4 regions of the Peribacillus sp. NPDC097264 genome follow, and region 2 is predicted to be linked to each of the others. Evidence: riboswitches for the same ligand, from Rfam matches in the RefSeq annotation. Region 2 holds a riboswitch; each other region holds the start of a gene.
The links. Region 2 has a riboswitch for cobalamin ahead of ACQKL0_RS13000 (ribonucleoside-diphosphate reductase subunit alpha). Riboswitches for the same ligand answer to the same signal wherever they lie in the genome.
Positions count from the first base shown of each region.

Region 1: it holds a riboswitch for cobalamin, as region 2 does, so the genes downstream of both, ACQKL0_RS18245 (hypothetical protein) here and ACQKL0_RS13000 (ribonucleoside-diphosphate reductase subunit alpha) in region 2, are expected to answer to the same signal.
Region 3: it holds a riboswitch for cobalamin, as region 2 does, so the genes downstream of both, ACQKL0_RS02400 (helical backbone metal receptor) here and ACQKL0_RS13000 (ribonucleoside-diphosphate reductase subunit alpha) in region 2, are expected to answer to the same signal.
Region 4: it holds a riboswitch for cobalamin, as region 2 does, so the genes downstream of both, metE (5-methyltetrahydropteroyltriglutamate--homocysteine S-methyltransferase) here and ACQKL0_RS13000 (ribonucleoside-diphosphate reductase subunit alpha) in region 2, are expected to answer to the same signal.

Region 1 covers NZ_JBNNSR010000014.1:9,132-14,795, forward strand. The annotation lists gene ACQKL0_RS18230 (DUF4129 domain-containing transglutaminase family protein) at 1-311, opposite strand, end outside; gene ACQKL0_RS18235 (DUF58 domain-containing protein) at 301-1,488, opposite strand; gene ACQKL0_RS18240 (AAA family ATPase) at 1,488-2,444, opposite strand; cobalamin riboswitch at 2,633-2,852, shown strand; gene ACQKL0_RS18245 (hypothetical protein) at 3,015-3,560, shown strand; gene ACQKL0_RS18250 (ABC transporter substrate-binding protein) at 3,564-4,514, shown strand; gene ACQKL0_RS18255 (VWA domain-containing protein) at 4,653-5,664, opposite strand, start outside.
Region 2 covers NZ_JBNNSR010000007.1:153,526-159,189, reverse strand. The annotation lists gene ACQKL0_RS13015 (cold-shock protein) at 1-21, shown strand, start outside; gene ACQKL0_RS13010 (flavodoxin domain-containing protein) at 87-524, opposite strand; gene ACQKL0_RS13005 (ribonucleotide-diphosphate reductase subunit beta) at 496-1,548, opposite strand; gene ACQKL0_RS13000 (ribonucleoside-diphosphate reductase subunit alpha) at 1,591-3,885, opposite strand; cobalamin riboswitch at 4,023-4,204, opposite strand; gene ACQKL0_RS12995 (manganese-dependent inorganic pyrophosphatase) at 4,492-5,421, shown strand; gene ACQKL0_RS12990 (hypothetical protein) at 5,470-5,616, opposite strand.
Region 3 covers NZ_JBNNSR010000001.1:496,646-502,309, reverse strand. The annotation lists gene ACQKL0_RS02415 (ABC transporter substrate-binding protein) at 1-107, shown strand, start outside; gene ACQKL0_RS02410 (FecCD family ABC transporter permease) at 122-1,120, shown strand; gene ACQKL0_RS02405 (ABC transporter ATP-binding protein) at 1,117-1,965, shown strand; cobalamin riboswitch at 2,087-2,264, shown strand; gene ACQKL0_RS02400 (helical backbone metal receptor) at 2,431-3,396, shown strand; gene ACQKL0_RS02395 (FecCD family ABC transporter permease) at 3,359-4,414, shown strand; gene ACQKL0_RS02390 (heme ABC transporter ATP-binding protein) at 4,421-5,664, shown strand, end outside.
Region 4 covers NZ_JBNNSR010000017.1:40,653-46,316, forward strand. The annotation lists gene ACQKL0_RS19325 (ABC transporter permease) at 1-231, shown strand, start outside; gene ACQKL0_RS19330 (ABC transporter permease) at 236-1,021, shown strand; gene ACQKL0_RS19335 (acyl-CoA thioesterase) at 1,063-1,539, opposite strand; gene metE (5-methyltetrahydropteroyltriglutamate--homocysteine S-methyltransferase) at 1,532-3,838, opposite strand; cobalamin riboswitch at 3,979-4,176, opposite strand; gene ACQKL0_RS19345 (potassium channel family protein) at 4,459-4,881, shown strand; gene bcp (thioredoxin-dependent thiol peroxidase) at 4,944-5,414, shown strand; gene ACQKL0_RS19355 (aminopeptidase) at 5,426-5,664, shown strand, end outside.

The DNA of each region.
Region 1 (5,664 bases), on a different contig from region 2:
ATATTCGAAACGTTAGCCGTTATATCCAGCAAATCACCAGTAAGCCATTTGAAGGTCAGGAAAGGATCTGACGAATACAAGAAATGGACCGCAATTAATATAAAGGCACTTACGAGGATGAAACGCACAAACCAGTGGATACCAAAATAGTGTAGGAGCAAGGAAAATAACACAAAGATAATGAAAATAAAGATATTTCCTGTATCCGTAAGCTTCTCTACGGGTCGTAACCATTCGGTAATCAATAGAAGACCAAATATATATAAGAGAACATGCATCCACCTTTCCGATTTGGTAGAATCAGCGTTCATTTGCCTTCACCTCGGTTCGTTCATTTTGAAGGTGACCCTGTTCAAAGAAGACCAGCTTTATTCCACGAGCCAACGCCACCGACTTCGCACGTATTTCCTCACCCGTGAAGTCTCCCTGACTTTTCACGCAAAATACAGTCATCGCTTTATTTCCGGTAAATGCATTCCAACCTTCTATCTTTTCCATCGTTAATTCGGACACAATGAATATTACAGAAGCGTTTGATGGTACAACTCCCTTGTTCTTCTTTCCATTCCAGACGCTTGTATGTGTGGCCCTTGATTTTGCAAAACGGTAAAAGAGTCTTCTCCTCTGTTTACTGCCTCCTTTAGCCGGTACGACCTCCATTGATCCCGTACTGGTTAACCCAACATCCATACCCTTCTTTATCAAGGCATGCACCAAAGAGGCCGCAAGTACGATAGCTTCTTCGAAGAAGGGAGAGGCGTACTCATCAAGCATAATAAATACATCGCGGTTTTTCTGCACTTCAAATTCCTTCGTCATGATTTCACTTGTTCGGGCCGTTGCCTTCCAATTTATCCAGGATAATTGATCACCCGGCTGATACTCCCTGATTCCGGACACGACCGAATGTTCCCGCTGTATTTTTTTCGTCGTACCAACTTGTCCTTGATCGAAGACATGCTCCAACTGTTTATAATTCAACTCCTGATAAGCCGGGAAAACGGTGAGTTTTAAAGGGGCATGCACTGTCGCTTCTTTTTCATAGAGTCCAAAGAAGTCCCCTATTTTGAAGCGAACCGATTGGATGACATGTTCTCCTCTTGGCAGATTCTCCAGGGTATATGTCAATTGGAAGGATTGCTTAAATCCTGGAAAAACCAATGTTTTCTTTTCCAGTTCCATCGGCAAATCCTCTTCTACCACCATATATAAAAGAGGCAGTCTGTTTTTCCGGGAGAATACCAATGTCATATCTACCGACTCTCCGGCCTGGCATTCGTGTTTACTAATTCTTCTCTCCACTTCAAAAGCCTGAAGTGGATAAAACAGCAGAATCATAGAGTACGCACCGAACGGCAAAAAGGTATAGAAAATGAACCAACTGATAAACCCGCCTTGAAACATCGCAAAACAAAAGGAAATGAGCATAAGTACTATGATCCCACAGACATTCCTGTTTTTCTTCAGTATGGTAAGCACATTCCGCATTAGGTCACGGCCCTCTTCACGGGTACCTGCGTCGTAGCCACTACCTCATGTATCACCATGTCAGCATTCACCCCCGAGTAATTCGCTTCCGGATTAAGGATTAGCCGATGGGTAAAAACGAACGGTACCAAATGCTGCACATCATCAGGTAAAACGTAATCCCTTCCCTTTAGGAGCGCATAGGCTTGGGCTGCCTTCATTAGGGCAATCGATCCACGTGGGCTCACCCCAAGATATACACTTTCATGCTTACGTGATTGATTGGCTAACTCGACGATATACGTCTTTATCGTATCATCCACGATCACGGCCTTTGCCTCTATCTGCAAATCTATCAGTTCCTCTAACGAAATCACGGATTCCAATTCTTCAATCGGAGCCGTATATTGGGCCCGATGCAACACTTCTATCTCTTCTGCCACTTCCGGATACCCCATCTTCATTTTCAATAAAAAACGATCTAGCTGTGCTTCTGGAAGTGGGTATGTGCCTTCGTAATCAATTGGATTTTGAGTGGCCATGACGAAAAACGGTTGTTCCAGTTTCCTTGTCACACCATCCACCGTCACGCTTGCCTCTTCCATTCCTTCAAGTAGGGCGGATTGCGTTTTCGGTGATGTCCGATTAATTTCATCGGCCAAAATGATATGGCCCATGATTGGCCCCGGTCTAAAGATGAACTCTTGTTCCTTCGGATTGAAAATCGATACCCCCGTTACATCGGACGGTAGCAAGTCAGGCGTGAATTGAATCCGTTTGAAATCCGCCCCGATGGACTTCGCTAGCGCCCTGACCAAGACGGTCTTCCCCACGCCCGGGACATCTTCCAATAAGACATGTCCACCAGAAAGGAGCGCCACAAGACTTAGTTCTGCTATATCTCTTTTTCCAATAATGACCTTTTCAATGTTTTCCAAAATCATATCCAGTTTCTGATTCACTTGTTTATAAACCATTCTCTACCTCCCATGATTATGTAAATCACTCATGCTTAACCCTTATTTATTCGACACCCATTTTACATTAACCTCCAATTTATCCTTACAAAGTGAGTTTACTAGAATAATACCCCTATAAAAGAGATTTCTTGAAATTTTTTCACTATTTAAGTAATTAATTATGATAGACTGGTACTAAGTGAATATAAACCTTGCAGAAAATAGGTGCTGACTTGTCAGCTTAATAGGGAATTCGGTGTAAAACCGAAGCTGTTTCCGCAACTGTAAGTGCTAATGAAATAAGAAATATGCCACTGTTTGTGAATGAATCCGCACGCACGATACCATTCATTCAATCCAAATGGGAAGGTTCTTAGAGTAAAATGATGCACGAGCCAGGAGACCTGCCTTTTTTTTATCGTATTTTGCTCTTCGGAAGTTAGGAGGATTGTACGGCAATCTTCCATCTTTTTTTCCGTTCGAGATACATAGATGATTGTTTGCCGACCAATACCTTTGGTCGGCTTTTTCTTTTGCGCCGAAAAGCAATACGAAGGTCATTCACATTATTAAAAAGGAGGAAAAATTATGGCAAAGAAGGATGCCCGCTTTTTATGCTACCCATTTATGCGCGAATCAGTTTCAAGCGTTGATTATGAAATTCGCACCGATTCATTGACGACTCAAATGGGACTGGCAGCGTCGTTCACGAAAGAGATTCCTGAAGTCTACAGGGATTTAATGGAACTGTTGCCGATGGCTTATCATTTAAATGGTTCTGCCCGGGGGAAATTGGCCATAACCGAAGACGGTCTAAACCGCCTAAGTGAAATCTATGACTATTATGTCGCGGAAGTGGAAGAACGCATCGAAACATTTGTGCTACCCCAAGGATCGACGGCAGCCTGTATTTTGCATACTTGCCGTAGTGAAGCCAAGAAATCCGTCCGTACCTTGCATAAAGTCAGTACGGAAAAAGATGTGCCCGCGATACTTTTTGATTATGCTCATTTGCTTGCCAATGTTCTATTCGTGATGGCTGTCTATGTCAATAAACAACTGGGTCGCGAAGAGATTCCCTTTATCAGCAAATCTTATCCAACCAAAACGATGAAAAAGAAAATGGAGGAATAAAACATGATAAGAACAGTAAGATCCAGTTGGATTGCCCTTCTGATGGTCGCCCTTTTCCTTACAGGATGTGCCTCGAATGATGATCAGAAATCGCTAGAGAAAAAAGATCCTGCAACAACTGAAGAAGTCAAATCCTATACCGTCACTGATGATAGCGGAAAAGAAATCACATTTGATAAGGTTCCGGAAACGGTCATTTCACTTCAACCCAGTAATACGGAGATTTTATATGCCCTTGGTGTAGGGAATAAGGTGATTGGAGCGACGGATTTCGATAACTATCCTGAGGAAGCTAAAGATGTCGAGCGTGTCTCTGATTCGATGACGATCAATTCCGAAAAAATCATCTCTTTGAAACCGGATGTTATCATTGCCTATACAATAGGCGATGAAGCAGCATTAAAGCCGCTTGAAGATGCGGGAATCCCCATTTTCATTATTAAATCAGCAGTGACCTTTGATGATGTATATAGTGATATTGATCAAATTGCCAAAGTCATGGGCGTAACGGACAAAGGGGAAGACCTAGTCAAAAACATAAAAAAACAAATCAAAGATGTTGAAGAAAAGGTGGCAAGTGTCGATTCTAAAGAAAAAACATATTTCGAAATCAGCCCTTCTCCGGAAATCTATACAGCGGGAGCTGAAACCTTCCAACAAGAGATCTTGGCGTCTGCCGGTATCGAAAATATCTTTGCCGACCAAAAGGGCTGGGCGAAAATAGCAGATGAAGAAGTCGTCAAGCGCAACCCGGATGCCATCATTACAACCGTAGGCTATGTGGACAATGCTGTGGATGAAATCAAATCTCGTAAAGGTTGGAAAGATGTCAGCGCCGTGAAGGAAGACCAAGTATATCAGCTTAACGAAGACGTCATGTCACGTCCCGGACCGCGTATCGGAGAAGCCGTAGAACTAACTGCAAAGACCATATATCCGCAATTATTCAAATAAAGACACACTCAAAAGGGGTAATTACGCCGAAATCGTATATATAATAAAAGGCGGAAACGTTGATTTAACAACATTTCTGCCTTTTATTTTGTGCATGAATCCTCTTGAAAGAGGGCTATTAGACAGCCCCTTTGATTATTAATCTTTATATTTCTCTTTCATTTCTTCTTCTTTCTTTTTAATTGATTCTTTTAAACCCTCCCCTTCATTTTTCACTGTCGTGTTCAATTCTTCATATTTTTCGTCATAATACTCTTTTATTATTTCACGGCGTTGTTTGACTAAACTGCGAGCTTCCTCCCAAGTCTCATAATTTATTTGTTTCTTATCCTTTAAATAACTCGTAGCCTCATACATGCGATTGCTTTCATCAGAGGAAAGCCTAGAAAAACTGTTTTTTTCATCAAGTAAAGACGATGTCTTCTTATTTTGTTCATCCCGAACGGTACTCCAATTTTCATTGCCCCAATTCCACCATTGGTTCCACAGATCTCTACGCTCTTCATCCCACATCTTATTGAAATCATCGGCATTATTGACCATTTCGAATTTCCCTCCGCCAGCTTCAGCAACTTCACGTAATTGTTTTTGCCCCTCACTATCCATATCGAACCCTATGATGTTAATCACTGGTTCAATATTGGAATCATGCAAGTCTTTAGCTGCTTTCACTGGATCACCGTCGCAGGTTTCAATTCCATCGCTGACGACATAAATGATATTTTGACCTTCTGAACCCGCTTTTTCAAAATCTTTCTTTGTTTCCGAAATGGTCTTGGCAATCGGTGTCCATCCTGTCGGTTTAAATTTATCTAAAGCTTTCCTGAAGTCCCCTTTATTATATGGGGCCAAACCATAAACCACTTCCGTACTATCACAGGATATCTTCTTATCTTTATCATCGTTGCTTCCTTTATGCCCATAGACACGGAGCATGACATTTGCCTCTTCCGGAAGGGAAGCTACAAATTCATTAATCGCTTTTTTCGCCAGCTCCATTTTTGTTTTCCCGCCTACTTTTTGGTTCATGCTTCCACTAGCGTCAAGCAAAATTGCAATATTCACGTCGATTCCCAATTCACCACTGCCGTCGATGGTGATTCCACCTGGCATCTCTGTTACCGCCGTTTCAATGGAAGGGTCGAATGCT
Region 2 (5,664 bases):
GCTGCTAACGTTCAAAAATAATTGAATGTTAATAAAGACCCCAATTTGGGGTCTTTTTATTTTGTATTTACAAGCTTGGGAGTTTGTTAGTTTGTAAATAGAGAGGCGAACTTTTTTATCCTGGGTAGGTCAGCTTCTTGATACATTTGTTCGATTTTCAATGTAGCGACCAATTGGCTCTTGGCAAATAGCATGTCCCGAAATTGGTCGACGGCTCCGCAAAAATGATTGTAATTGGTTTCACCCGTTCCGAAGACTCCTGTTTTCAGGTGGGAAATCGGCATTTGCTCTAGCTCCGAATAGAAGGCGGACATTCTGGCAGGAAGCTCGCCATTTCCCCAAGTATAAGTACCGACAATCAACGAATCATACTCATGCACTGTACGTATATCAAATTCAAGAACCCGAAATAGCTCTGCTTCGGGCAAAAGGGATGCAAGGACTTCAGCAAGCACCTTTGTATTGCCGCCTGCCGAATGATGGACGATGGCGGTTTTAAAGCTCATCGAACCCGTTGCTTGCATTTACTTGGCTATAGGTCCTTGATTTTTGCTCGAAGAAGTCGGTCTTAGTCAGCCCGATGGATTCATCGTCGAACGTTTTGATCCAGGGCATCGGGTTCTCGCTATACTCTTGATACAAGTTTTCAAGTCCAAGCATGCGTAATCGTTTGTTGGCGATATATTCAATATACTCGTTGAACTCGTCCAAATCGAGATCTGCTTTCGTTTGGATATCCTCAAGCATATATTCGGACCATTCCTTTTCAAGCTCGACGGCCTTTTCAATCGTCGTATAGATGAACTTCGTATTGTCTTCATTATTCAGTTCCGGATATTCATACATTAAAATTTGTACAAGCATGCCAATGAAATCGAAATGGACCATTTCATCGCGATGAATATAGGAAATCATCGTTGCCGAACCGGTCATCAGGTTTTGACGGCCCAGATTGTAGTAGAAGGCGAAAGCCAGGTAAAAATAGATCCCTTCAAGGTTCGTGGAATGGATGAGCGCCTCGAATAAGTGCTGAGGGCTAGGATCGTCCACAAATGTTTGGTAGGCATCCACGATCGGTTGGTTCCGCTTGATCACTTCCGGGTGTTCTTTGATCCGGTCAAAAAGCTGTTTTTGCTTGCCGACAGGAATCAAGGAAGCAAGGATGTAAGAATACGATTCATTATGAATGGATTCCTGCTGGGCCATGTTGGCGAGGATCGCCTTTGCTGCCGGATCCTTGATGTATCGAAGGATTTCCACTAAAGTCGGTGTCTGCAGGCTGTCCATCCCGGCAATCATCGTGAGGATGTCGAGGAAAGCGTCCTGGATATCCTCATCCAATTCACCCCACTGCTTTTTATCCTGAATCATGTTCACACTCGATGGCTTCCAAAAATTGTTGATGAGCTGTGTATACGTATCATAGAATTTTTCATACTGAATGTCGTTCCAAAGGAGAAAGCCTGAAGCTTCTCCTTTGAAAACGCCGGTTGCCTTGGTAGGATGGGTTGGTTCGAGCATCCTGATTTTCTTGATATGGTTTGTCATCTGTAAAATCTCCTTCAATAAAGTAAATTCCATTCCCACTCGTTAACTGGAGCAGCTCTCACAGGCATTGTCGTATTCGGATGAAGTAGAACGAAGATAATAAGTCGATTTCAATCCGCTTTCCCATGCTGTTAGGTGGATGTCCAATAACAATTTAGCCTTGATTGTGTTTTGAACATACAGGTTGAAGCTGATGGCTTGGTCGATATGACGTTGACGTGCTGCATTTTGCCTGATGCTTTCCTTTTGGTCCAAATGGAAGCGCGTTTTTTTATAGTATTCATACGTAGTGGGCGTCAATCCAGGCGCTGTCACTTTAAATTTGAAGTTTTTCTTTTCTTCATAAAACTCGATTTCATATAACGGGTCGACGCCATCCGTGGAATGACCGATTTTGGCAGTCGATGAATTGGGGGCGATTGCCATTAAATAGCCGTTTCGTGTACCATACTGCTGCACTTCTTCTTTTAATTCCAACCATTTTGGATCTCTATAGTCACGAAGGTCGAAATACTCCCCCGTTTGCCAATCGGACCCTTCGAAGTATGGGTAGGCTCCTTTTTCCTTGGCCAATTCATTGGATGCTTTAATGGTTAAATAAGCGATTTTCTCATATAAGGTATCGGCGTACTTAACGGCTTCATCGGACTCCCAGTAGATATTTTGCGTCGCTAGTAAATGATGCCACCCGAAAGTTCCTAAGCCGATGGAGCGGTAGCGCTTATTCGAAATGGAAGCTTGCTTGACCGGTAAGGTATTCACGTCAATGACGTTATCGAGCATGCGGATCTGAATCGGGATCAGTCTCTCCAATACATCGCTGTTCACCGCGCGAGGCAGGTTGATGGAAGAAAGGTTACAGACAACGAAATCCCCGCTTTTGCGAACTACGACGACATCGCCATCTTCCGTTTCATATTCGTCGGTGATCGTTGAAGGGCTTAAGTTCTGGGCGATTTCCGTACAAAGGTTAGAACAATAGATCATCCCTTTATGCTTGTTCGGGTTCTTTCTGTTCACTTCGTCCCGGTAGAACATATAGGGTACGCCTTCTTCTAATTGTGAAATCATGATGCCTTTCATAATGTCCATCGCTTTGATTTTCTCGAAACTATAGCCTGGAAGTATGCCATTCTCCGCCGCCTCTACAGAAAGGGCGTAATGGTCCCTGAAACTGCCTTCCCCTTTTTTCTCGTCATAAAAATCTTCGAGGGAGAACCCAAGGGTTTGCTTCACGGTATGCGGGTCGAAGAGATACCAATCTTTCCGGTCACGCACGGCTTCCATGAATAAATCGGGGATGCAGACGCCCGTGAAGATGTCATGCGCCTTTAAGCGGTCGTCGCCGTTTTGCGTCTTCAAGTCAAGGAAGCTCAGGATGTCCTTATGCCACGCATCCAGATAGATGGCGATTGCGCCTTTACGTTGCCCCAATTGATCGACGCTGACGGCCGTTTGGTTAAAGAGGCGAATCCAGGGAGTCGTGCCTGAACTGTTACCGGAAAAACCGCGGATATCAGAACCAAGCGAACGGATTTTCCCGACATATAGACCAACGCCGCCCCCGAACTTGGAAACTTTTGCGGCATCATAGTTTGATTGATAAATTCCGTCGATGGAATCCTCGATTGCATCGATGAAGCATGAGCTCAATTGCCCGTGTGTCTTTCCGGCATTTGAGAGGGTAGGGGTCGCTACCGTCATATATAGGTTCGACATTGCCCAGTAGGCTTCTTTAACAAGCTGCAGTCGGTGTTCCGTTTTTTCCAGTCTCATGATTTCCATGGCAATGATCATGAAGCGCTCCTGGGGAAGTTCATAGACCTTGTCTTTTTTTGGACGGGCCAAGTAGCGATCATTCAAAAGATAGATTCCGATATATGAAAATAGTTTATCTTTTTCCGGATCGATGACCGAACCCAATTCTTCGATTTCCGTTTTTGTGTAGGAGTCGAGAAGCTCTGCTTTATAAACAGGGTAACGTTGGCCTTCATGCTGCTGAGAGAGTTCTTGAATCAATTCATAGAAAGGTCCATAGTTCCGGCCTTCATAGCCCCGGTTCTTTTGGGCATCACGATACATGGTATTCAATAGTTCCCTTGCGGCGACGAATGTCCAGTCTGGGGCATCGATATCGACACTTTCAAGTGCAAGCTGGATCAACTTTTTCGATGTTTGTTCTTCTGAAGCATCACCTTTTCGATCGAGCCATTTAGTAAAACGCTTTTTGAACTTTTCCATATCAAGACGGCCTTCGAAATCCTTGGATAACATGTCCAGCTGGGTTGAATTTGTTTCTGTGTCATTTTTTATGGTAGGGTTATATGTTTGAGTCATAAATGTTCCTCCTCTTAAATGTACGCGAATAAAAAAAAACCGCCCAATAAATTGAGCGGATCAAACGATAGGATAAAAGAGCCATGAAAAAATAGCCGTTACACTATCGTTTCATCATCTCAATCCCCGAAGAATAAGAAACTTGAAAAAACCAGGCAGGTCTCCTGACTCATGATCATCCTACTTTGAGTCCTTCCCGTATAGAGAGCTATACAGTGGTTTTCTCATTTCGTCACATTTACAGTTGCGGGGACAGTTCCGGGTTCACACCGGATTCCCTTTTCAGCCATCTCTGGCACCTTGGTTAATAATTCTATATATAGTTATTTATGTTGTTAGAAAAGTCAATATCTAGTATGTATGCTTATATTATCGTAAGCCATCCATGCTGATAATTCAACATATATATTTGTGAAAAACTGATTCATATCTATTGACAAGGTCGGATAAAGGAAGAGGATGATGAAAGAATATAGGGAGGAATACAAAATTCCATCGCGGAATGTCAGGGTTTTTGTGTTAAAATAAATTGCATAGCAAAACTAGGGATTCTGGTTATGAAAAGAAAAATCCCTGCAAATCATTTAGGAAAAAGGAGAAAAAATCGTGGAAAAAATATTAGTTTTTGGACATAAGAATCCGGATACCGACACTATCTGTTCAGCAATCGCTTATGCTGACCTAAAAAAGCAGCTGGGCATCCAAGCTGAACCTGTTCGTCTTGGTGAAGTGAATGGTGAAACACAATATGCGTTGGACCAATTTAAATTCGAAGCACCCCGCCTTGTTGAAAAAGTGGCTGGGGAAGCGGATGGCGTGATTTTAGTCGATCACAACGAACGTCAGCAAAGTGCCGAAGACATTGACCAGGTACGCGTATTGGAAGTCATCGACCATCATCGTATCGCTAATTTCGAAACAAGTGATCCTTTATATTACCGCGCAGAACCAGTTGGCTGCACGGCTACTATTTTAAATAAGATTTATAAAGAAAACGGAATTGAAGTGCCTAAAGCCATTGCAGGACTTATGCTTTCAGCCATCATTTCCGACTCTTTATTATTCAAATCGCCTACTTGCACGGAGCAAGACGTCGCAGCTGCTATGGAATTAGCGGAAATTGCTGGCGTGAATGCTGAAACATATGGCTTGGAGATGCTAAAAGCGGGTGCTGACTTGAGTGACAAAACCATCGATCAGCTCATCACACTTGATGCAAAAGAATTTTCAATGGGAACGGCAAAAGTTGAGATTGCTCAAGTGAATGCTGTTGATCCGAATGAAGTGCTTGCAAAGCAATCAGAAATTGAAGCAGCGATTCATGCAGTTATTGCCGCGAAAGAATTGGATTTATTCTTATTCGTCGTAACGGATATCTTAACGAATGATTCCGTTGCCTTGGCTCTAGGAGCATCAGCGGATGCAGTGGAGAAAGCGTATAACGTAACATTGAATAATAACATTGCTGTATTGGAAGGCGTCGTGTCACGTAAAAAACAAATTGTACCAGTTTTAACCGATATCTTCGCTAAGTAATAAAAAAAGGACCCGATGCCACTTTGAAAGTGGCTTCGAGTCCTTTTTTCAATTCAACGCTTCTTTCTCTTTTTCATACGCAATCACGATAAGCTCTTTGTTTGATTCCTCACGTATTTTGCCTTCAAAGAGTTTTAACTCATTGAGAAGGTCAGGTGATAAATCTGCAGCAGTATAATCCTGTTCGGATGACATGATTTTCCCTCCAATCCAGAGTATCATTCACTCTAGTTTGGCGGTTCA
Region 3 (5,664 bases), on a different contig from region 2:
TGAAGGATGAAATCACGGATTACTACTCAGAGTTCTATGATTATGATGTAACGGAAGAACAAGTAGAGAACATTCTTCACCCATCTTCCGAAGCCGCAAAACAGTAAAGTAGGGAATGAAAATGAAAAAATGGAAAACGGTCCTCTTCTGGATATTGCCCATTGCGATGGTTCTCCTATCATTGAGCATCGGACGCTTTGGAATGGACTTAGGGACTCAAATTAAAATATTGCTTTCAACCGTGTTTCCAATCGAGCCAACATGGACACAGATGGAAGAAACAGTGGTCCTTCAAATACGTCTGCCACGAATTTTACTGGCCTTGTTAATCGGTGCGGGCCTATCGATTGCAGGCGCCTCTTTCCAAGGGATGTTCGGCAATCCCTTGGTCAGTCCCGATATCCTAGGAGTGTCTGCAGGTGCTGGGTTCGGTGCTTCCCTTGGGATTTTATTATTGGGACATGGTTTTGCATCTCAAGTCTTGGCACTTGGCTGTGGTTTAGCCGCCATCGTTTTCACGTTCATAATCAGCGGCAAAAAAGATTCACCGGTCTTCATGCTTGTTTTGGCTGGGGTTGTCACCTCCGCCCTTTTCCAAGCGTTGATCTCGTTAATTAAGTTTGTCGCCGACCCTGAGGAAAAGCTGCCAGCCATCACATACTGGTTAATGGGAAGCCTTGGAACGGCCACATACAAGGATTTATATGTGGGTGGACCAATCATCCTTGTCGGCATCTTGATTTTGTATTCACTACGCTGGAGAATCAATTTACTGACCTTACCTGAGGATGAAGCAAAATCGCTAGGTATCCCGGTCACTAGATTGAAGTGGACGGTCATTCTTGGTGCGACGTTAATTACGGCTTCTTCTGTAGCGATAGCCGGTATCATTGGCTGGGTTGGATTGATTATCCCTCATGTGGCAAGAATGCTCGTCGGGAACAACAATCAACTTGTCCTGCCGGTATCCCTATCGGTTGGTGGCGCCTATTTACTCCTAATCGATAACCTGGCTCGTTCTGTAACGGCTACGGAAATTCCGCTATCGATATTGACAGCCATTATCGGCGCACCATTTTTTGCGATTCTACTTAGAAAGACAGGAGGTGGGTGGTCATGAAAATCGAGGTGCAGGGAGGGAATTTTTTCTATGCTAAAAAAAGAGAGAAAGCTCCTTTTCTTTACCAGACCGACATTGACTTTTCGTTGAATGACGGAGAGATCATGGCGATCCTTGGCCCGAACGGTGCCGGTAAAACCACGATGCTGAAGTGTATCACCGGCCTTCTTGATTGGAAAAAGGGTCAAACGCTCATCGACGGAAAGCCGCTTACTGCGCTATCACGCAAAACGATCTGGAAACGAATCGGTTATGTTCCTCAGGCACATAAAATGGTTTTCGGATTTACTTTGGAAGAGCTTGTCATTATGGGAAGGGCGCCTTATATCAGTACGCTGTCCCAGCCTTCTGCAAAGGATCGGGAGGCTGCCATCGCTGCTCTTGAAATGGTTGGCATTGCTCACCTTGCCAAAAAGTCCTGTAATTCCGTCAGTGGTGGGGAATTGCAGCTGGCCTTGATTGCCCGGACGCTTGTATCGGATCCGGATGTATTGATTCTTGATGAGCCGGAGTCGCATCTTGATATTCAAAAGCAAATCGTGATTTTACAGACACTTAAGCGGTTATCGAAAGAGAAGAACATTTCTTGTATCATAAACACGCATTATCCGAACCACGCATTCTACTTGGCTGACCATGTTTTAATGACTGCCAAGGAAAAGCGTGTGGTGTATGGCGAAGTCCGCGAAGTGATGACGGAAGCCCGGATGAAAGAGTACTTCGGAATCGAAATGAAGAAAATCATTTATGAGGAAGCGGATGACTTTTTGATTGAAACGATGGTGCCGAAAGATCTAGGTCTTTTACGTGATCAAAGTACATGCCGTTTTAATAGTGACATCTAAAGCTATAGAAGGCAGCCATGTGATGGTTGCCTTTTTGCGTTCCAAATCTTAATTTAAAGTAATCTGAAATATCATATAATACGATTTCCTAAATGGTGTATAATGAAAGGCAGTGAAATTATATACATATGAACAATTTGGTGTCTGTAAGGACTTGAAAGGGAAGTTGGTGAAATGCCAACGCGGTCGCGCCACTGTAAATGGGAGTTAACGGATGTATACCACTGTATGAATAATATGGGAAGGTGCCGTTAGCAATGACCATGAGCCAGGAGACCTGCCAAAATTGTACACCGGTAACCACGCGGATGGGGAGGTGTGTGGCAGAGCTATGTCCCTTTTTTGTTCCGTTGCCATACATGCATCCTCCGTTTTGATGGGGGATGCTTTTTTGTATGTCTTTTGATATTCGCAACACATGTGTGAAGGTCCAGAAATGATCACAAAAATGATGGAGGTTTTAAGATGAGGAAGATATATAGTTTCATGCTTGTGATGGGATTGATGGTCGGTATACTGGTTGGCTGTAGCGATGCCTCCCAGGATGGAACAGGAGAAAACCAGTCGACAAAACAAGCTGTTAACCAGGGCTTCCCGCTTTCGTTACAAGATGCAGTGGGTAACCAAGTCACCATCGAGCAGAAACCAGAAAAAATTGTTTCATTAATCCCAAGTAATACAGAAGCGGTCTTTGCGCTAGGTTCGGGTGAGAAAGTGATTGGAGTGTCTGAAAATGACAATTACCCGGAAGAAACGAAAGATATTCAGAAGATAGGTGGAATGGAAATAGATACAGAGATGATTTTAGCTTTGCAGCCTGATATCGTTCTTGCTCATGAGAGTGCCCATAATTCCAAAGAAGGAATCCAACAGCTTAAGGATGCGGGTATTCCAGTTCTAATCGTGAATGATGCCAAAAACTTTAAAGAAGTGTATACGTCTATTGAGATGATTGGAACGGCAATAGGGGAACTGGATAAGGCGAAGGAAATCGTCAAGACGATGCAGAACAAGCTGGAAAAGATCAAAGAAAAGGCTAAGGCAATCAAGAGTGAGGATAGAAAAAGTGTTTTTGTAGAGGTTTCACCGTCACCTGAAATCTATACAACGGGAAAAAATACTTTCATGGATGAAATGCTGGACATCATTTCAGCGGATAATGTCGCAGGTGAATTGGATGGCTGGGTAAAACTCGATGAAGAGTCGATGATAGCGGCCAACCCGGATGTCATCATTACAACCTATGGTTATTACACAGGAGATCCAGTCAAAGAGGTAACGGGAAGAAATGGATGGGCCGACATTCAGGCAGTTAAGAATGATGAGGTTTTCGATGTCCATTCAGATATTGTCACTCGTTCCGGTCCTAGGCTTATAGAGGGAGTAGAGGAACTTGCCAAATCAGTCTATCCGAACGTATTTAAAAACTAAACGGGCATTGGCCTATGTATTTGCCCTATCATTTTTGGTTATTTCGATATTGATCGGTGTTTCCTTAGGATCGGTTTCCGTTCCGATACCAGTGCTTTTGCAAATCATTGGCAAGGAAGTCCTTCATTTGCCCCTGGCCATGGAACCGGATGGGACACTGACGAATATCGTGATGAACATCCGCCTGCCGAGGGTCGTGCTTGCAGGTTTGGTTGGGGCATCCCTTGCAATAGCAGGGGCAGCATTTCAGGGATTGCTCAGGAATCCCCTAGCTGACCCCTATACCCTGGGAATATCCTCAGGGGCTTCGCTTGGTGCAGTATTAACGTTGTTTTTGAATTTGTCACTGCCGTTTTTTGGCCTATATACACTGCCTACATTAAGCGTTCTTTTTTCATTGTTGACGATTTTTTGCGTATTGACCTTTGCAAGAAAAATGGATCGTTCCATGAAGGTAGAAACGATTATTTTAACCGGTATCATTTTCAGCTCGTTTTTAAGTGCTTTCATCTCATTGATGATTGCATTGACGGGTGAGGAGTTAAGGCAAATCATCAGCTGGCTGATGGGAAGTGTCTCGATGCGTGGTTGGAGTCATGTCACGATCATTTTGCCATTTTTCCTCCTTGGTTCTCTCGTTTTGATGATGAATACCCACGAATTGAATGCCATGACATTTGGGGAAGACCGTGCGAGGCACCTAGGCGTGAATGTTCAGCGGAGGAAGATGCTGATTCTGGTCGCCGGCTCGATACTGACAGGGGCTGCCGTTGCCGTATCAGGTACGATTGGCTTTGTAGGGCTGGTCATCCCCCATTTGGTCCGCAGGATTTGGGGGCCAGACCATACGCATCTGTTGCCATTATCATTGATTGTGGGAAGCGGATTTTTAATATTGGCTGATCTGGTGGCACGAACGATCATCGCACCGACAGAATTGCCGATAGGTGTTATTACTTCGCTTATCGGTGCGCCGGCATTCGCATTTATTTTATTAAAGAGACGGAGAGAAGGGTAGAAGTGTATGCTTGAAGTTAAAGGGTTAACAGGAGGATATGATAATAAAACGGTTTTGGACTCCGTCTCATTTGATGTGAAAAAAGGAGAATTATTCGGTATTCTTGGTCCGAATGGAAGTGGGAAAACGACGCTATTGGGGATGCTTAGCGGTATCCTGCCGTATCAGGCGGGAACCATCGATATTAAGGGGAAAGACCTGAAGGGATATTCGTCCAAACAACTGGCACAGGTCATCGCCGTTTTGCCGCAGCATTCCTCATTGGCTTTTTCCTATACAGTAAAAGAGACCGTTGTCCTTGGGCGATATGCCCATCAAACAGGGTGGTTTCATAGTTGGACGTCTGAAGACGAAGAAATCGTTCAACGCGTGATGATGCAAACGGGAGTGGCAGTCTTTCAGGAAATGCATTTTGAACGTTTGTCAGGCGGGGAAAGACAACGTGTTTTGTTGGCACAAGCTCTTGCACAAGAACCGGAAATCCTTTTTCTCGACGAACCGACGAACCACCTGGATCTGTCTTATCAAAAAGAACTTCTTGATTTGATGAGGAAAATGGCTAAGGAACAACAATTGACGGTCATTTCAATTTTTCACGACTTGAACTTGGCTGGCTTATATTGCGATCGCCTGATGTTGCTTGAAAAAGGGCGAGTCCAAGTGATTGACGTGCCGAATGAAGTGCTTCAGCAGGAGCGGATTCAGGAGGTATATAGGACAAAAATCGAAAAACATCCTCATCCTGCCTTACCTAAGCCGCAAATGTTCATTGTACCCGAGAAGCATACAGGAGAGCTGGACCCTTTGGAGATCAATGAAAGTTATCTGAACCAGGCTCCGGAGTTCCTTCATTTAAGTTCACCCATTCCGCTTAGAACCATGTCATCCGGCGTAACTGGTTCGGGAACGGGGTGGCATCAGCACTTTGTTAATCGACATGTCCACTACGATTACAATTGTGATGACCATATTGCTGAAATGGCTGACTATTTGAAGACATACGGATTTGAACCGCAGGAAACCGTCGGAATGATGACGGCCGTGTTTTTGGATACAGTGTCATATCGACTTCTAAGAGATGAGGGTTTTTCGATATTCATCATGGTAACAGCGGGGGTAGGGAATGCCATCGATGCCTCTTTGGCAGACAGGCATTCATGGACTTCATCGCCGGGTACGATCAATACCTGGGTTTTCGTGAATGGCCATTTGGCGGAAGAAGCGTTCATTCACTGTATCGTGACAGCTAC
Region 4 (5,664 bases), on a different contig from region 2:
GGCTTGTTATTGCCTATCAGCTTTTATCCAATCTGGGCACAGGACATCATGAAGTTCCTGCCGTTTCAAGGAATCAGCTATGTCCCGAGTATGATTTTCACAAATGGATACGGAACGGGAGACATCGGCATGGCTCTTTTACAGCAATTGATCTGGGTCATCATTCTCGTTATCCCCATCCAGGTTTTATGGATAGTCGCAAAAAAACAGCTGATTATTCAGGGAGGTTGATGGGATGTTTTACGTATCAATGTTTTTTCAATATGTGAGTCAATATATGAAAACGAGATTGCAGTACCGGGCTGATTTCGTCATCGAGATTCTTTCTGATTTGTTGAACCAAGTCGTGAATCTGGTGTTTATCTTAGTGGTCTTCGGACATACGGAGTTCCTAAGCGGGTGGAGCCGGGATGAAATCATTTTCATATACGGTTTTTTCCTTATCCCGTTTGCGCTATTTTCATCCTTTTTCAACATCTGGGATTTCAATGATCGCTACATCGTCAAAGGGGAGATGGACCGGATTTTAACAAGGCCGATTCACAGCCTGTTTCAAGTCATCTTGGAGCGGATTGAGCTTGAATCATTATTTGGTGTCGTGACCGGTTTGATCATCATCTTCTATTCCGGTGTTTCGTTAAACCTGGAACTAACTTGGTATGACCCGATTCTCTTCATCATCTTTGCAATCGGCGGGGCACTCGCGTATGCAGCCATCTTTGTTGCGATTGCAAGCATCGGCTTCTGGTCTGATGCCAAAACGTCCATCATGCCGATGATGTACAACATCGGGAACTATGGGCGCTATCCGGTTGACATTTATAACAAGGTCATCCGCTTTGTTCTGACTTGGGTGCTGCCGTTTGCCTTTGTCGGTGTGTATCCCGCTTCCTATTTTCTTAGAAAAGAAGAGTGGTACGCGTATGCATTCGCCACACCTGTTATAGGGGTCGTCTTTTTCATGATCTCGATCTTCATTTGGAATCAGGGTGTGAAAAGGTACCGAGGAGCAGGAAACTAAAAAAAATCCCTTCAACAATTTTGTTGAGGGGATTTTTTTGCTTATATGCGTTTATTTTTTCTCTCGATATATCTTGCTTGTGCTTGGACGTACTGCCGTTTTTCTTCTTCCGTTTCCGGTTGGACCTGTGGAACCGGTATGGGCTTTCCATCTTCGTCTATCGCAAGCATCGTTAAAAAAGCGCGGGCAGTGAGTTGCTTTTCACCAGTCAACAGGTTCTCACGCTCTACTTTTACGAATACCTCCATTGACGTTTGATGGGCACAGGTGACATAGGCTTCCAAATTGATTGCATCCCCGGTCTTGATGGGGGCCAGGAAGTCAAAGGAGTCGCTTGAAGCGGTTACGACCGGTTTCCGGCAGTGGCGCATCGCTGCAATGCAGGCGATTTTATCCACATACGCCATCACTTTTCCACCAAAGATGGTATTGTGATGGTTCGTATCAGGTGGAAAAACGAGGTCCGTTAAAAACGTCCGTGACTGTTGAACGGGAATGCCTGTTGTTAAATCAGTCATTTTCCTGTTGGACCAAAAGCTTATTCCGGACAACCGTTGCGGCTTCGACCATATTTTTCAGTGAAGCGACGGTTTCTGGAACGCCCCTTGTTTTCAGGCCACAGTCAGGGTTGATCCAAAATTGGTCTTTATCCAGTACCTTGATGCCACGTTCGATCATATCGACCATTTCTTCCACTGCAGGAACGCGAGGGCTATGAATATCATACACACCAAGGCCGATTCCTTTTTCATATGTTTTCTCCCCGAATGCGGAAGCGAGCTCGCCGTGGCTGCGGGACGTTTCAATGGAAATCACATCAGCGTCCAGGGAAGAGATGACATCCATGAAGCTATTGAAATCACAATAGCACATATGGGTGTGAATTTGTGTTGTGTCTTCGACGCTCGAAGTGGAAATCAGGAATGAATGGACCGCCCAGCTTAAGTACTCATCACGGTCGCTTTTTTTCAATGGAAGGCCTTCACGCAGGGCTGGTTCATCGACTTGGATCATTTTGATCCCTGCTGATTCCAGTGCCTCTACTTCTTGTTTCAAGGCCAATGCCAATTGATAGCAGATATTTTCCCGTGAAATATCGTCACGGACGAACGACCAGTTCAGTATCGTAACGGGACCGGTCAGCATTCCCTTCACCGTTTTTTTCGTCAAGGCTTGTGCATACACACTTTCTTTGACCGTCATCGGATCGATGAAATGGACATCTCCATAGATAACGGGAGGTTTGACACAGCGGGAGCCGTAAGATTGAACCCAGCCTTTTTCAAGGAAGACGAATCCACCCAATTTATGGCCGAAAAACTCGACCATATCGGTCCGTTCAAACTCCCCGTGCACAAGGACGTCCAAGCCGATTTCCTCCTGGATATCAATCCATCTACCAATCTCCTCGTTCACGAATGCTTCATATTGATCAGCCGTCCATTCACCGCGTTTGAATTTTCCGCGGGCCTGTTTAACTTCCGCGGTCTGCGGAAAGCTTCCAATTGTAGTGGTTGGAAGGAAGGGCAGGTTGAAATACGCCTGTTGTTTTTGATAGCGCTGTTTAAATGGCAGGGTTCGGCCATGGGTTTGCTGCTTCGCCTGTTCGACAGAGGCTTGCACGTCTTTATGGTTTCTGGCCTTTGAATTCTTTAAGGTCTGCCATGCAGCTTTGTTTGCCGCCAGCTTTTCTTCGATTGATTCTAGATCTTCGCTGTTCCCTCTGACTAAAAGCGTGATTTCTTCTAGTTTCTCATCAGCAAAGGCAAGGGCTTCTTTCACTTTGCTGGCCAGTTCTGTCTCGTTTCGAACCGTCACTGGAACGTGTAGCAGGGAGCAGGAAGGTTGAATCCAAATCCGATCTTCGGATACGTGTTTCGTAATGGACTCGACCAACCCGATTTTTTTCGTCAAGTCAGAAAGCCAAATGTTTTTCCCATCAATCACACCGGCCCCAAGTATTTTATCTTTTGGAAAGCCGACTGTTTGAAGATTGCTGAGATTTTTTCCTTTGTCATGGACCAAATCAAGGCCAATTCCTTGAACAGGCAAGTCAATCACTTCTTGGTAGTGCTCTACAGCATCAAAATATGTTTGCAGCATGATGTTCAGGTTGGGGACAGCTTCGTTCAATTTTTCATACAGGTATGTAACAGTTTTCATCTCGTCTTTGGAAAGGGAAGAAACAAGGGATGGTTCATCGACCTGCACCCACTTCACGCCTTCTTGTTCCAGCTCTCGCAAAATTTTTGTGTATAAAGGCAACAGGCTCAGGATGATGGCCGGAAGATCTTTTTTATCATAGCCTTTTGACAAAGAAATGAATGTGTAAGGTCCGACTATAACCGGCTTCGTATCGATTCCTAGTTTTTCCTTGGCTTCGCGGTAAGCGGCAAGCGGCTTGTTTTCTGTCAACGTAAGTTGGGATTGTTTTAGCTCTGGAACGATATAATGATAATTTGTATTGAACCATTTCGTCATTTCGGAAGCGACTTCATCCTTGTTCCCACGGGCCATTGAATAATAAAGGGAAAGGGGGACCATGCCGCCTTTATAAGCCGAATAGCGTTCTGGCACCAGGCCGAACATGACGGACATATCGAGCATGTGATCATATAACGTAAAGTCGTTGACCGGGATGATATCGATGCCTTGATCTCTTTGTTTTTGCAAGTTACCTAAACGGATCGCTTCCAATTGCGCCGTGAATTCCGTTTCGTTTAATGTTCCAGCCCAATATGCCTCTAATGTACGTTTCCATTCACGATCCTCACCGATTCGTGGGTACCCTATATTACTACTTTTCAACACATCCATCTCCTTTTAATGAAATAACAACAAAAAAAGCACCCCTAACCGTCAAAAGAGAAAGTTAGAAATGCTCAAATTAAAGGGGCACGAAAATACCCCTTACCATTATAAGGTCCCTAACACTTCCCTATCTCCCGTAGGTTAAAACAGTGTTGTCGAAATAGGCAGGTCTCCTGACTCAGGGAACTCTTACTTATCGCTAAAAGCCTTCCCAATCCAAAAGGATCAGTGGCATCAAACAAAAGCGCTATACATTCCCATTACAGTGGCGGGACCGTGCCGGAATTACACCGGACTTCCCTTTTAATCCTAAAAGCTTAGGAACCTATCTCCACATATGAAATTCATAAAAAACTCCGTCCGGAAAAACACGGACACTAAAATTTACAAAATATTATAAAAACTTAACCCATCTTAGCATATCCCGACCAAATGGGTCAACAAGGAAAAAGTCGGGAAATGGGGTCTGACCCCCACCATGTGGCACGAGATCCCATGCTGTATCTATGTTTTCTTGATGGTGCAGCAGCTGGGAAATAGGGTCTGACCCCTAAAACGAGCATATATTGACTCGCAAAAGAGTATGTATAAGGGAAGTGGGTTGTTTTTGAAATGAGGCGTGGGGGATGACCTTTTATATTTTGATTGTAGGGATTATCTTTTGCATGGTGATGAGCATTCGGACCTTATTTCTTTCTGAGTCGGAGGCAAAGAAGTTTTCTCTTGAAGATATGCTGTGGCTCGGCAATTTATATGCGACATTATTAGTCGGTTTTGCACTGATTTATTTATTATACGAGCTTCAGAATCATTCGGTGATTCTTGATATGGGCAATCGCTTGGATGGGACCTTTTCCGAGCAGCTGAAGACTTCATTTTATTTTAGTGCGATGACGATGTTCTCCGTCGGATACGGGGATATCTCCCCAATCGGTATTGGCCGGATGATCGCGACAATCCAAGCATTCATTGGCTATACGCTTCCTGCGGCATTTGTGATCAGGGCTGTCATCGATTTTGAACAGAAGGAAAGAAAGAACAAGAAATGAAAGTTGTGTTTCTTTCAATTATTGGGTACGCTTACCATGATGAAAGAAATGGAGGGTTTAGAATGACGGTCGAAATTGGAGAGAAAGCACCAGACTTTCAATTACCAGCAAACAACGGAGAACAAGTTACCCTATCAGGATTCAAGGGTAAACACGTTGTATTATATTTTTACCCAAAAGACATGACACCCGGTTGCACGACGGAGGCTTGTGATTTCCGTGATGCTAATGAACAATTCGAAGAGCTTGATGCTGTCATCATAGGCATTAGCCCGGACCCGGTAACACGTCATGAAAAATTCATTGAAAAACATGGGTTGCCTTTCCTGTTGCTTGCTGATGAAAAGCAAGAAGCCGCTGAATTATATGGCGTATGGAAATTGAAAAAGAACTTCGGTAAGGAATACATGGGCATTGAGCGTTCGACTTTCCTGATTGATAAGGAAGGAACGATCGTTAAAGAATGGCGTAAAGTCAAAGTAAAGGGCCACGTCGAAGAAGCGTTGGAAACTCTTCGTGACCTAGAAAAATAAGGTACAGGCTAATGAAGGATGAGCGACTTATCAAGCTTGCCAAGCAGCTGATTCATCATTCACTGAGGCTGCAGGCTAAAGAGCGGGTCTTGATCCGTGGGCCTGTTGCAGCAAAGGCCCTATTGAAGGAACTGATTGACGAAGCCTATAGAATGGGGGCCTATCCTTATGCGGAACTTGAAGATGACGAAATTACCAGTCATCTGCTAAAAGGGAATGTTAAGGAACAGCTCGATACCTTATCGAAATG